Regions from separate parts of the Dactylosporangium sp. NBC_01737 genome, predicted to be linked through region 2. Evidence: riboswitches for the same ligand, from Rfam matches in the RefSeq annotation. Region 2 holds a riboswitch; each other region holds the start of a gene.

Region 1 (4,687 bases), 6.3 Mb from region 2:
CGGCTCGATGGGCCGGATCGGACCGGCCGCCGGTGCACCGGCCGCGGACGTGGCGATCGTGTTCGGTGCGCAGGTGGCGCCGGGCGGGCAGGTGCCGATGCCGTTCCTCAAGGGCCGGCTGGACGTGGCCGCGCGGCTGCTCACCACCGGCAAGGTGAAGGCGCTGCTCATCTCCGGCGACGCGCAGGGCGGCTCCGGCGACGAGGTCCGTGTCATGCGGGACTACCTGGCCGGTCAGGGCGTCGACCCGGCCCGGATGGTCGTCGACCCGCACGGCCTGGACACCTATGACACGTGCCGGCGCGCCCACGATGTGTACGGCGTGACGAAAGCCCTCCTCGTGAGCCAGGAGTTGCACCTGCACCGCGCGGTCACACTGTGCCGGCGGCTCGGGGTCGACGCGTACGGGGTACCCGCGCTCTGCGAGGGCTGCCAGCGGGTGACGATCGCGTACAACACGCTCAGGGACGTCGCGGCCGCCCCGAAGGCCGCCTGGGAGGCATTCCGGCACCGGCAGGCGACAGTCGTGTCGCCACCGGATCCGTCGCTGCTGCAAGCGACGCGATGACCCGCCCACCATCGGTGGGTTTTGGGCGTGTCCGACGGGCACCACCGGCATACTTGACCAGTCCACGGCGCCGGCACTGATCGGCGCCTGTCCATGCTCTGATCCGACGGGTGGTGCGTTTCCGGTGAGTGTCCCCTGCCTGGCGGTGTCCGGCTGATGGTCACCGTGCTGCGCACCGTCGACGACGTCCTCGCCTGGACCGGCCTGCTGGTCGAGCCGCCGCTGCGCACCGCCGTCGGCCGGCTGCCGGCGCCGTCGCGTGACGTGGCGGAGCTGCAGCTGGGAAGGCTGGACGAGGATCCGCCGGGCGTGCGTACCCGGGCCGCGCTCAGCCTGGTCTGCGCCGGCGCGGTCGGTGGTGACCCGCACGACGCGGTGGCCGGCGCCGTCGCGGTCGAGCTGGTGCACCACTGGTCATTGCTCCAGCAGGACCTGTTCGACGGCGACCTGACCCGCCGGCACCGGCCGACGGCGTGGAGCGTGGTCGGCCCGCACCCGGCGACGCTGGGCGGCGAGGCGATGCTGGCGCTCGCGTTCGACGTGGCGGCCACCGGCGACCCGACCAGGCGCGTGCCACGCCCGCTGCGCCAGGCGACGCGGGACACCCGGCCGGCGCTCGTGGTCGACGGGCAGCAGCCCACCGACCTGCGGCCCGGCGGTGACCGGCGGGCCGCCGGCGGCGGACCGCGCGGCGCGGACCCGCAGGCATCGGACGCCACACCGGCGCTCAGCGGTACACCCGCGGCCGGCGACACGCACAAAACGGGCGACACGCGCGCGATCGGCGGCATGCGGGACGAGCAGGCGACCCGCGACCGGTTCGTCGAGCGGGACGGCGCCGCCGATCCGTGCGCCGACGGCGGGCGGCAACAGTCAGGGGCGGCCCCCGTCGACCGGGCCGGGGTGCGCGTCCTCGGCGACACCGTCCAGCAGCTCCTGCACAGCCAGCACACGGTGCTCGGCACGGCCCTGGACACCACCACCGGCCGCCGGTCCGGCAGCGACCTGCTGCGCGAGTGCATCACGGCGGTCGAGCAGCGCAGCGGTGCCCTGCTCGGCTGCGCGTGCGCGCTCGGCGCGATCGCCGGCGGCGGCGACCCGGCGCGGGTGGAGCAGCTGCGGCTGTTCGGCGTGCGGCTGGGGCTGGCCGTCCAGTTCACCGAGGACCTGCTCGGCATCTGGGGCGATCCGGCCGTGACGGGCCGGCCGACGTTTCCGACCTGCGCCGCCGGCGGCGGTCGCTGCCGGTCGCGGCGGCGCTCGCGGCGGGCGCCGACGAGCTCGCCGACCTGCTGCGCCGGGACGGCCGGCTGGGCGACGCCGAGCTCGAACGCGCCGCGAAGGTCATCGAACGGTCCGGCGCCCGCTCCTGGTGCGTCCAGCAGGGCGAGGACCTCCTGGCGCAGGCACTACTCGCGCTCGACCTGGCGATCCCCGAGCCGGCCGCGGTCGCTGAGCTGATCGCCCTGGCCCGCTGGGCGACCCGCCACCCCGCCTGACCCGCCACCCCGCCTGACCCGCCACCCCGCCTGACCCGCCACCCCGCCTGACCCGCCACCCGGCCTGACCCGCCACCCGGCCTGACCCGCCACCCGGCCTGACCCGCGACCCACAAAGCCGCGGAACCCACAACCCGCGCGATCTTGCGGTGTGATCGAAGTCATCCCGCGGCTGCCCGGGTGACCAACACGCAGCGTTGATCACGGCGGGAGCGACGTGCGACGGGTCACGCGCTGGATCGTCCTGCCGGCGGTCGCGGGTTCCGGGACGGGTGGATGATCTTGCCGGCATGATCGAAGGACAGCGGTGGTCGCCCCGGCGGCCTGGGGCGTCCTTCGATCATGCGGAAAGAGAGGAGATCGGCGTCCGGGGCGCAGTAGTCATCGAAGCCGGTCGCACCCGGCAGCCACTACCGCGCCGTCGCAGAGCCGCGACCGGCCGGGACCCCACGGGCGCCGGCCGGTCACTGCGGGCATCTCAGCTGAGCGCGCCGACCACCTGCTCCGCACGGCCGGCATGCTTCTGATACGCACCGGGGAACGCCGAGCGCTGCACCGCCTGCGCGGCCGCCGTCACGCTCATCCGCTCCCAGCCCCGCACCCGGGACAGCGCGTTGTAGAACAGCATCGCCGAGTGCGACGGGTTCATCAGCTGCGCCACCGTGCCCCAGCCCTGGCTGGCCCGCTGCTGGAACAGCCCGACCGAGTCGTGGTCGGAGGAGACGCCCTCATGCGGCAGCTGCAGCGAGGACGGCACCGCGGCGCTGGCGACGTTGTACAGGTTGCTCTCCTGCATCGCGGTCGCGATCGCGACGACGAGGGCCCGGTCGGGCATGCCCTGCGCCCGGCCCTGCTTCACGATGAGCGCGGCGTTGTCCATCTGCCGCTGGTTCAGCCCGGCGACGGGCCGCACGACCGGCGGTGCCGGCGGCACGGGCGGCGCCGCCGGCACCGCGACCGCGAGCGGCCCGGCCGAGGACGGCGACGGTGACGCGGACACGGAGGGCGACGCGGCAGGGGACGAGAACGGCGACGCGGACGCGACCGCCCCGGACTCGGCATACGCGGAGCCGGTGAACATCGACGGCGAGTCGGCGGGCAGGGTGGCCAGCAGCGTGGCGGACAGCACGGCGACCGAGACGGTGCCGGTCTTCACACTGAGCGCCGGCCGGCGATGTCGAGGATGGAATTGACGTGGCAATGGCTTCACTACTGAAGGTCCTTCATCGAAGACAGACATGCGGCATCGGCACGGCGCCGGACGGCGGCGTGCTGGAAGGGGGGAATCAGTGGTGAGGCGCTACGACGGCGGGCGGGCGGCCATCATCGGCAGACTCCTTCCGGTGCCGCCTACCGGGTTAGCTGACGGGTTCGGGCGGGAAGCTTCGCCCTACCGTGGCTCGGCCACGGATACACCCCAGAGGACTACGTGGGTCCCCGGCTCGCGAACGTCTCGCGACTCGACGGCGCCCGCCCGGCAGCACCGGATGCGGTGCAGGTCGACCGGAGCGGACCTCACGACCCTACTGGGCGGCTTCGGGGCGGGCCAACCGCAGCAACGGCATACCACCCGGCGCACCCGAACGATCACCGAACGCGGTCACCCGCCTGGTCACCCCTCCGGCGTGGCGCCCGCCCTTGACCAGGTACATCGCGCGGTCGGCGGCGCGCAGTGCGGCGCCCGCATCGTCGACCGTGTCATCGATCACGGCGACGCCGACGCTGACCCGTACCCGCATGATGTGGCCCTGGTGCGTGACCGGTGCCGAGACGGAGCGTTCGAGGCGGTCGACGAGCGCGCCGAGGTCGGTGACGGTGACGTTGCCGGTGAGGACGACGAACTCGTCGCCGCCGAGGCGTGCGACCGTGTCGGTGGGCCTGACCAGGGAGACGAGGCGGTGCGCGACGGCGACGAGGACCGCGTCGCCGGCGTCGTGGCCGAGGGTGTCGTTGATGACCTTGAAGTCGTCGAGGTCGCAGAAGAGCAGCGCGCTGATGACGGCCTCGGTGCGGGCCCGGCGGATCGCGGTGGCGAGGGGCTCGGTGAAGGCGTCGCGGTTGACCAGCCCGGTGAGCGGGTCGCGGGAGGCCCGCCGCACGAGGTCGGCCTCGGTCGCCTTGCGGCCGGTGATGTCCTGCACCTGCGTGATGGCGAACGAGGGCGAGCCGGCCACCACCGACATCGTGGCGGAGATCCAGATCGTCTCGCCGTCGCCGCGCACGCAGCGGACCTCGTAGTCACGGACGGATCCGGTACCGCCGGCGAACACCTCCCGGCTGTGGTCGAAGTCGTCGGGGTGGATGAAGTCGCCGAAGCGCATCGAGACCAGGACGTCCTCGTCCCGGCCGAGCAGCTCGCACAGGGTCGGGTTGACCCGGACGATCCGGGTCAGGTCAGCGCCCTCCAGGCCGATCATGCACATGCCGGTGCCGGCGCCGTTGAACGCGAGCCGGAACGCGGCCTCGCTGGCCTCCAGGTGCCGGCGCTCCTGGCGCAGCGCCTCGACCAGGTTGGCGTTGTTGATCGCGATGCCGGCCTGCGCGGCGAGCATCTCCAGCAGCTCTTGCTGGAACGCGCCTGGGCGTCTGCCGTCCGCGGGCAGGTCGACGCTGAGGATCC
Region 2 (4,687 bases):
GGCGCCGAGCGCGATCACCAGCCACCACACCCGGTGCTCGGCGGTCGTGAACGCCGCTTGGCCGTGGGTGACGGCGGCGCCGACCATCGTGCCGGAGACGGCGACGCCCAGCGTGATGCCGGTCTGCCGGCCGGCGGACGCGAGGGAGGCCGCCAGGCCGGCCATCGAGGCCGGCATCCCGGAGACCGCCGAGTTGCTGATGGGTGGGTTGACGGTGCCTTGGGCGACGCCGTACAGGAGGAAGACGGCGAGCACGACGGGCATCGGCGTGGCCGGTCCCAGCCGCAGCGACGCGGCGCCGCCCAGCGCCAGGGCCACGCCGGAGATCAGCAGGGGGCGCCGGGGGCCGCGGCCGGCGACCATCCGGCCGGCGAGCGGGGACAGCACGATGATCAGCGCGCCGACCGGGAGCAGGCACAGGCCCGCCCGCAGCGGGGACAGGCCGCGGACCTCCTGCAGGTACAGGGTGGTCACGAACAGGAACGCGCCGAAGCCGGACAGGGCCAGCAGCGCCGTGAGGATGGCCGCGCTGAACGGCAGGCTGCGGAACAGGTGCAGGTCCAGCAGCGGGTCGGCGCGGCGCGGCTCGAACCACAGGATGCCCAGCACGGCCGCGACCGCGATGGCGAGCAGGGCCACGACGGCCGGGGAGGTCCAGCCGAGCTCGCCGGACTGGATGATCGCGGCGACGGCGCTGCCCAGGACCAGGAACACCAGCGCCTGGCCCACCGGGTCGAAGCGCCGGGGGCGGGCGGCGCGGGACTCGGGCACGAACAGCGCCGTACCCAGGAGCGCGACGATGACGACGGGCACGTTGACCCAGAAGATCCAGCGCCAGCCGAACCCGTCGACCAGGGCGCCGCCGAGCACCGGACCCAGCCCCAGCGCCAGGCCGGAGACCGCGCCGAACACGCCGATGGCGCGGGCCCGCTCGCCGCGGTCCGGGAACGCGGTGGCGATGATCGCCATGGCGACCGGGTTGAGCATGGTGCCGCCGGCCGCCTGCAGCGCTCGCGCGCCGATCAGCCAGCCGATGCCGGGCGCGAGGCTGCACGCCAGGGAGCCCAGCCCGAAGGCGATCAGCCCCAGCCGGAAGACCCGCCGCCGGCCGACCCGGTCCGCGAGCGACCCGGCCATCACCAGGAAGCTGCTCAGCACCAGGGTGTACGCGTCGACGGTCCACTGCAGGCCGGACACCGGGGAGTGCAGGTCGCGGCCGATCGCCGGCAGCGCCACGTTGACGATGGAGATGTCCATCACGACCACCACCATGCTGGTGCAGCACACCGCGAGCACCAGCATCCGGCGCCGCCGGTCCGCGTGCGTCATGTCGCTCATCACGCGACGCTAAAATCTAGAGCGTGCTCGAAGTCAAACCGCAGCCCGGCCTCAGCATCGCCGAGGCCGCCCGCCGCACCGGGGTGAGCGTGCACACCTTGCGCTACTACGAGCGGGCCGGCCTGGTCGTCACCCCGGTCGACCGCACGGGCGGCGGCCAGCGCCGGTATCACGACCTCGATCTCAAGTGGATCGTGGTGTGCACGAAGCTGCGCGCCACCGGCATGCCGATCCGGTTCATCCGGCGCTACGCCGAGCTGGTGGCCGCCGGACCCGGCAACGAGGAGGAGCGGCTCGCGCTCATGGAGTCGCACCGCGCCGACGTGCACGCCCGGCTCGCGGAGATCCAGGAGAACCTCAAGCTCATCGACCACAAGATCGACGTGTACCGCGGGCGGATCGCCGCGGGCGACGCCGATCAGCTCTGGGCGCCCAGCCGCCTGACCGGCACCCCGTAGATGATCTGCAGCTCCTCGCCAAGTCTTCGTTAAGTGTGGCTTAGATCGAGGCCCGGCGGTCTGTGCGGCCGCTACGTTTGGCCTGGCTGCCGGATGTCGCCCGCCCCGCCGGGGTGGCCGGGCAGCCGCCGCCGAGTCGTCGGCCGCGCGTCGCTGCATACGGGCGACGGTCGATGAGCCGGGGAACCACCAGGTTTCCCATGGGGTGAATCCGCGCCGCGGCGCGGTAGGGCGCGCCTTCTTCTCGCCCGAATCCGTCAGCTAACCCGGTAGGCGGTCAAAGGAAGAAGGACTGTGCCGTGTTCAACGGACGCACGACGCTGCGTGCCGCGGTCGTCGCGCTGGCGGTGTCGGCGCTGATCGCTCCGGCCTGCGCCGCGCACGCGGATCCGACGCCGGAGGAGCTCCAGGCCCAGATCGACAAGGGCAACAACGAGGTCGAGCACATCGTCGAGCAGTACAACAAGGTCAACGGCGACCTCGAGGCCACCCAGGCGGCGATCACCAAGCTGCAGGCCGACCTGGCACCGCTGCAGGCGACCATGGAGGCCGCCCAGGTCACCGCCGACACGCTCGCGGTGAACGCCTACAAGACCGGTGGCCACCTCGGCACCTGGTCGCTCATGCTCGGCGCGAGCTCCTCGGGTGCCTTCACCGACCGCGTCGGCACCCTCCAGCAGATCTCCCACAGCCAGCAGCGCGACCTGGCCGCGTACACCGCGGCGAAGGACGCCTTCAACGCCGAGCAGCAACGGCTCAACGAGACCCGTGCCGCGCAGAGCCAGCAGAAGATCGAGCTGGAGACCCGCCGCAAGAAGATCGAGGGCGACATCGCCCGCCTCGACGACCTGCAGCGCAAGGCCGAAGCGGCCGCCGCTGCCGCAGCCGCGGCGGCGAAGGCCAAGACGACCACCACCGCGGCGCCCCCGGCACCCGGCAAGCCGCCGGCGGTCTCCGGCACGGCCGGCAAGGCGGTCAGCTACGCGTGGGCGCAGCTCGGGAAGAAGTACGTGTGGGGCGCCGCCGGACCGAACACGTTCGACTGCTCCGGGCTGACCATGATGGCGTGGAAGGCGGCCGGGGTGTCCCTGCCGCACAACGCCGCGCAGCAGTGGCAGAAGGTCCGCCACATCTCCCGCAGCCAGCTCGCCCCGGGCGACCTGGTGTTCTACAACGGCCTCGGGCATGTGGGCATCTACATCGGCAACAACCAGATCATCCACGCCCCCAACAGCCGCACCGTGGTGAAGGTCGCCCCGGTCGACATCGACACCCTGTACGGCTACGGCCGGGTGTCCTGACGTCCGGCAGGACCTGCACCGGCCCACCGGCCGCCTGCGCCCCCCGCAGCGCCGCCGGTGGGCCGTCACATTGTGCCGTTGTCGGTGACCGCGAGCCCCCAGCATCAAGGACGCTGCGTCACGTAGCTGCCGGTGCCGGTCGCTGACCGTGAAACCCGCGCGCCGGGCTACGAGGCCAGTCGCTCGGGTGCGGTGCGGGTCGATCCTGCGAGTCCGGCCTCGCCGTCCGACTGGTTGATCTCGGACCACACCGCGTCGAGGGACAGGCCGAGGACGTCGGCGATCGCGGCGATGGTCGGGAACGCGGGGGTGGCGACGCGGCCGGACTCGATCTTCCGGAGGGTCTCCGGTGAGACGCCCGCGTCCAGCGCGGTGTTGAGCATCGATCTCGGCCCCCTGGCGCGGCGCAGGAGGGCGCCGAGGCGCTCTCCGCGTGCGACCTCTGCGGGGGTGAGCGGCAACCTGACCATGGCTCCGATTCTAATACCGGGATAATATGGCCGGGATACTTATTGGTGCGCGAGGAAGACGCTGCATGATCGAGATCTTGAACCCTGCCGACCTGCTGCGAGCGAAGGACGCCGGCGCCCTGGTCGCCGAGATGCTGCAGACACTGAAGCGTCGCAGCGCGGTCGGCGTGAACCTGCTGGACATCGACGCGTGGGCACACAGCATGATCACCGAGGCGGGGGCGAAGTCCTGCTACGTCGACTACGAGCCGTCCTTCGGGCGCGGGCCGTTCGGCCACTACATCTGCACGTCGGTGAACGACGCCGTGCTGCACGGGCGGCCGCACGACTACACGCTCGCCGACGGTGACCTGCTGTCGCTCGACCTCGCCGTCTCCGTGGGCGGTTTCGTCGCCGACTCCGCGATCAGCTTCATCGTCGGCGACGCCAGGCCCGCGGAGAGCGTGGCGATGATCGACGTGACCGAGCGGGCGCTGCGCGCGGGGATCGCCGCGGCCGGGCCCGGAGTCCGCATCGGGGACATCTCCCACGCCATCGGCTCGGTGCTCAGCGCGGCGGGGTATCCGATCAACACCGAGTTCGGCGGGCACGGCGTCGGATCGACGATGCACCAGGACCCGCACGTCGCGAACACGGGACGGCCCGGTCGCGGGTACACGCTGCGCCCCGGGCTGCTGCTGGCGTTGGAGCCGTGGATCATGGCGGACACGGCCAAGCTCGTCACCGACGCCGACGGCTGGACGCTGCGCAGCGCGACGGGCTGCCGGACGGCGCACAGCGAGCACACGATCGCCATCACCGACGACGGCGTCGAGATCTTCACCCTGCCGGTGCCGGAGCAGGCGCAGCCGTGAGGTCAGTACCGTAGTGGCGTGACGCGGTTGGGTGTCGACTTCGGGACGTCGACGACGGTGGCGGTGCTGGCGGTCGACGGGCGGGAGCCGCGGCCACTGCTGTTCGACGGGTCGCCGCTGATGCCTTCGGCGGTCTGCCTCGACGCGGATGGTGGGCTGGTCGTCGGGCGGGACGCGGTGCACCTGGGGATGGCGAGCCCCGGGCTGCTGGAGCCCAACCCGACGCGGTGCTCGACGGTGCCGCCGGCGGCCCGCTCGGCCCGGAG
Region 3 (4,687 bases), 1.5 Mb from region 2:
CCTTCGGGTGCTCATACGGCTCGCCCGGCGGACGCCAGCACGACACGAAGTGCGTGAAGCCTGCCTTCTGTACCTGCTGCAGCGCGTGCAACGTCCTCGGGGTCAGGCATCCCTTCGTGGTGGGGTCGTCGGTGGCGCACGACTCGGTGGGCCAGGATCCGTCGGCCCTGCGAGGCGCCGGCTCCGCCGCCTTGCTCGTGGTGCCGCCACTCAAGGTGGTGGAGGCGTCGACGGCGTCCTTGGACTGGGCGAGGGCCCGTTCCAGCTCGGCCTTCTGCTTCGACATCACCGCCATGCTCGCCTGCTGCTTGGCGACCTCGGCGTCGATCGTCGCCTTCGTCCTGCTCAGCTCGTCCCGCAGCGCCGCGACCTGCCGCAGCTGCTCGGCGTTGCCGCGCGCGATGACCTCCAGCGTGCTCACCCGGTCGGCGAACGCCCCAGGCGTCCCGCTGTTGAGCAGCGTCGCCGCGCTGCGCAGCCCGCCGCCGTTCTGATACGCCGCGATCGAGATGGACTGGGTCTCCTCGTGCAGCTTCGCGTACCTCGGCTCGATCGCCGTCTGCTGCGCGGCCAGGTCCTTCTGCCGCTGCAACGACGCGGTGAGGGCGTTCTGCGCGTCGATGTACGCGCGGTTGGTCTCGTCGAGCTTCTTGATCAGCGCCGGGTCGCCGCCCTCACTGGCGTTCGCCGGTGAGGCAGTGCCGAGCACCACGGTCGGGGTCAGGAGGATCGCGAGCGCCGTCACGACGGCGACGATCCACGGAGGTCTGGACATACTGTTCCCTCCATCGGCCGCTTACCGGGTGAGCTGACGGATTCGGGACGGAACAGTCGCCCCTACCGCGCAAAAAGCGCGGATTCACCCCAGAAACTTGGTTCCCCGGCCCGTTGGAGCACGGCTCAGCGGCGGCCGCGCCGGCACGGTGAGTGCCTACGAGCGGGCCGCCGCCGACCCTAACCACCTGCGATTTCATCCCCCTGCGGACCCTCGGTAACGTCCCGGCGGCGTTCTGCAGCCGGGCGGTTTCGGGGTGGTAGGCTAGCCTCCTAGGAAGGTTTGGGGGACATGAACAGGGTCATCGCGGGGTATGCGGTGATCGTCAAGGTAAGCAACGGAAGGGGTCTCGGACATGTCGAGAAGTGCTACGAGCACACCGGCCACCGTCGAGGACTGCCTGCGCGTCGGTGCCGGCTTCTCTCTGGGGGACAGGGCCTGGATCGCCGAGCAGTTCGCCACGCTCGACAGCCGCCTGGCCGCGTTCCCCGTCGACGCCACCGAGCTGGAGGTGTCGGTGAAGGACCGCGCCGCCCGGGGGCAGAAGGTGACCCTCGAATGCTGGATCGCCGGCCAGCAGAAGATCGTGACGACCTCGGCGGAGGAGGATCTGCACGCGGCGCTCAACGACGTCCGCGACGACCTGCGCCGGCGGCTGAACGACGCGAAGACCCGGCAGGAGCCGCGCAACAACCGGCACCTGCGCGAGAGCACCATCACGGATGTCATCTCCCCGGAGCTGACCCCGGCCCTCGACGACGCGTCGCCCGAGGCGGTGCCCGCCGAGACGGCGGCCGCCGGCGACGAGGGTGCGGCCCGGGGCGCGTAACGCCTGGCGCGTAACGCCTGGCGCGTGCCGCCCGCACTGACGCTCAGCCCGGTCGCCGATCGCCGGCGGCCGGGCTTTCCGCTTTTCTCGGGCAGCTCCGATGCGCTGGTTGCTCTTCGCGTGCGTGTTTGTCATGCCCGTAATAGAAAATCCATCACGGCTGCGGCCTTGGTGGTTCCGCGCAGCCTGCGGCAGCGCGACCGGTAGCCCGGTCACCGTCCGTGCCGTAGTTCCGCACTCACATGATCCAGCGCCGTCGGGCGCAGCATTCGGTGCTACAACACCGCCGCTGGCCAAAAAACGAAACCATCGATCACTAGACCGGGTAGTACCAACGCTCGGACGGCGATCTTCCGGCCCCGCCCCGTGATCGAAGGACAGCCGCGGTCGCCCGGACGACCAGTCCGGTCCTTCGATCATGAGCGGGGCCGGCACCGATCGACGCCGATCGGCGCAGCGCAGCGATTTGGGCGATTTGCGAGAAGTCGAAGCCGCCGACAATGCAAGTTACCAACGTCGATCACTAGACCGGGTAGTGCCAGCGCTCGAACGGCGATCTTCCGTTCTGGCTCATGATCGAAGGCGCCCTGTGGTCGTCCGGACGGCCACCCGGATCCTTTGATCAAGCGCCAAGATCGTAGATCTTGGCGCGGGCGAAGCCGGCGCTGCGGTATGGGTGATTTGTTCGTGTCTTTGAACCAGCGACGGTGTTGTAGCACCGAATGATGACCTCGACGGACCTGGATCATGTGAGCGCGGACCTGGCTTGGCATCACCTCGACACGGCACGGACGGTGACCGCGCTACCGGTCGCGCCGCCGGAGGCTGCGCGGAGCCACAAAGACCGCAGCCGTGCCGGATTTTCTATTACGGGCATGACGAACGCGCACGCGAACAGCAACGGAAGGCAGCCAGCGCATCGGCGAAGACGTCGCAACGCCTCAGCAGGCGTCGTGGTACAGCTGTGCGGTGGTGACGCCCCCGTCAACGGCAGCTTTGACGACGAGGCGTTCGAGGCCGTCGAGGAAGCCCAGCGGGCCGCGTTCGCCGAGGAAGCCGTGCTCCGCGCACAGCATCAGCTCCGCCGTGTCGCTGAGGTCGGTCAGGAAGAGGAAGAAGTTGGCGTGCTTCGGCAGCCGGTCGATGACCGGGGCGCGGAGCTTCGTCGCCGGCAGGGCGGCGTGGATCGCGTCGGCGAGGTCGGCGTCGGGGAGCGGGGGCGGCGGGGTCTGGTCCTGGACCGAGAAGCGGGTGTCGTTGAAGAAGCAGTAGCCGTCGGGGGTGATCGAGCGCTGGGTGGCGATCTCGGTGAAGATGGCGTCGAGCTTGCGGGGGTCGTACTCGCAGTGGGCGTAGGCCAGCAGTGCCGCGTCGGAGGCGCGGTGCAGCAGGCCGCCGATGGTCTCGTCGGGCTGCCGGGGGAAGCCGGGGTGCTGGGGGAAGTCGAGCCGGAAGAGGGCGTTCTCGTTGAAGGCGCCGACCAGGGCGCGGCTCGCCGGCCGGAAGCGGGTCGACACGATCATGCGGAGCAGGGCCTCGCGTTCGCCGGTGTACGCGGCGAGCTGCAGCGTGATCGCGGCCAGCAGGACGGTCGCCGGTGGGACGCCGAACCGGGCGGCGAGGCCGTTGGTGGCCAGGGCGAGGGCGGGGGACTGGATCTGGCCCCAGTCGAGGTTGGGCGGCCGGCCGTCGCGGTTGCTCTCGATCATGCGGGTGGGGACGCCGGTGAGGTGCTTCGACCAGTAGCTGAGCGCCTTCGCCTCGCGGCGCAGGCCGATAGGGGAGGTCTCGTACTCGACGCGTTGCAGTGGCTGCTGGCCGGGTTCGACGGCGATCGGCGGGTCCTGCAGCAGGTTGAGCAGGTCGCCGCGGACGATCGCGAAGCTCCAGCCGTCGACGGCCATATGGCTGGCGGCGAGCAGGACGGCGACCGGGGTGTCGTCGCGGGTGAGGACCGCCACCCGTAGCGGCAGGTCGGCGCCGATGTCGAACCAGGGTCTGCGCAGCGCTTCGCCGAGTTCGGCGGCGGCTTCCTCGGTACCGCGGTCGCCGACGTCGTGGATCCGCAGCGGGATGTCGCCCTCGCCGATGACGCGTTGCCGTGGTCCGTCGGGGGTGTCGACGTACACGGTGTGCAGCGAGTCGTGCCGCTCGACGAGCCGGCGCACAGCGGTGGTGACGTCGCGCAGGTCGCGGCCGGCGGGGACCGGGCACTGGACGAGGAGGTTCAGGGTCGAGTCGTGGGGCGGCAGCCAGCGGAACACGTCCCAGATCGCAAGCTGCGCCCAGATGAGCGGGCCTTCGGCGGCGCGGTCGGTGCGGAAGTGCACGGTGGTGGGGTGTAAGGGCATCGAGTCACCTTCTGCCGGAACGGGGTCAGGGTGAGCGCCTAAAAGCTACGACCGCTGTTGCTCTTTTTCAATCAGCCGTACGAATATTGCGCAACGGTGCCAGGTCTGCAAACAATGGCGGAGTTCGATAGGTTGGTTGCATGTGGCGGATCACCGTGGACCACACGTGCATCGGGTCGGGCAGCTGTACGGGGATCGCCCCGGACCGCTTCGAGCTCGACGAGGTCAAGGGCCGGGCGTATCCGGTGAACCCGGACGTCGCCCCGGACGACGAGGCCGTCCTGGACGCGCTCGCCTCCTGCCCCATGGAGGCGATCAGCGTCGTCGACCTGGAGACCGGCAGACCCGTCGAGGTCTGACGGCCCCGGCGCTACGAAGCCGCGTGGAACGGCGCTACGAAGCCGCGTGGAACGCGGCGAGGATGGCGTCGGCGGCCTGGCCGGGGGTCATCGTGCCGGCGCGGACCTGGCGTTCCAGGTCCGGGGCGAGGGCGCGGACGGCCGGGTCGGCGTTGAGGCGGTCGAGCAGGGTGCCGCGGGCGGTCTCCCAGATCCAGGCGACCTGCTGCGCCTCGCGGCGGCGGTCGAAGTCGCCGGAGGTGGACAGGTGCTCGTGGTGCGCTTCGAGCCGGGACCACAGCTCGGTCAGGCCCGCGCCGGTGAGGCCGCTGCACGTCACGACCGGCACCTGCCAGTCGCGCCCGGCGCTGCCGCTCTGCAGGAGGCGCAGGGC

Evidence for each region. A riboswitch is a leader RNA that binds a small molecule or an ion and turns the genes downstream of it on or off. The one in region 2 is predicted to bind cyclic di-AMP.
Region 1: another riboswitch for cyclic di-AMP. It lies ahead of OHA72_RS17195 (hypothetical protein); the one in region 2 lies ahead of OHA72_RS52905 (C40 family peptidase).
Region 3: another riboswitch for cyclic di-AMP. It lies ahead of OHA72_RS59740 (coiled-coil domain-containing protein); the one in region 2 lies ahead of OHA72_RS52905 (C40 family peptidase).

What each region holds. Positions count from the first base shown of each region.
Region 1 is NZ_CP109153.1:3,802,655-3,807,341, reverse strand. It holds gene OHA72_RS17205 (SanA/YdcF family protein) at 1-568, shown strand, start outside; gene OHA72_RS17200 (polyprenyl synthetase family protein) at 725-2,029, shown strand; gene OHA72_RS17195 (hypothetical protein) at 2,546-3,223, opposite strand; cyclic di-AMP (ydaO/yuaA leader) riboswitch at 3,400-3,543, opposite strand; gene OHA72_RS17190 (diguanylate cyclase domain-containing protein) at 3,591-4,687, opposite strand, start outside.
Region 2 is NZ_CP109153.1:11,479,907-11,484,593, reverse strand. It holds gene OHA72_RS52915 (MFS transporter) at 1-1,338, opposite strand, end outside; gene OHA72_RS52910 (MerR family transcriptional regulator) at 1,362-1,796, shown strand; cyclic di-AMP (ydaO/yuaA leader) riboswitch at 1,938-2,087, shown strand; gene OHA72_RS52905 (C40 family peptidase) at 2,096-3,097, shown strand; gene OHA72_RS52900 (helix-turn-helix transcriptional regulator) at 3,265-3,567, opposite strand; gene map (type I methionyl aminopeptidase) at 3,633-4,421, shown strand; gene OHA72_RS52890 (hypothetical protein) at 4,424-4,687, opposite strand, start outside.
Region 3 is NZ_CP109153.1:12,939,494-12,944,180, reverse strand. It holds gene OHA72_RS59740 (coiled-coil domain-containing protein) at 1-775, opposite strand, end outside; cyclic di-AMP (ydaO/yuaA leader) riboswitch at 779-916, opposite strand; gene OHA72_RS59735 (HPF/RaiA family ribosome-associated protein) at 1,131-1,604, shown strand; gene OHA72_RS59730 (condensation domain-containing protein) at 2,546-3,955, opposite strand; gene OHA72_RS59725 (ferredoxin) at 4,096-4,314, shown strand; gene meaB (methylmalonyl Co-A mutase-associated GTPase MeaB) at 4,349-4,687, opposite strand, start outside.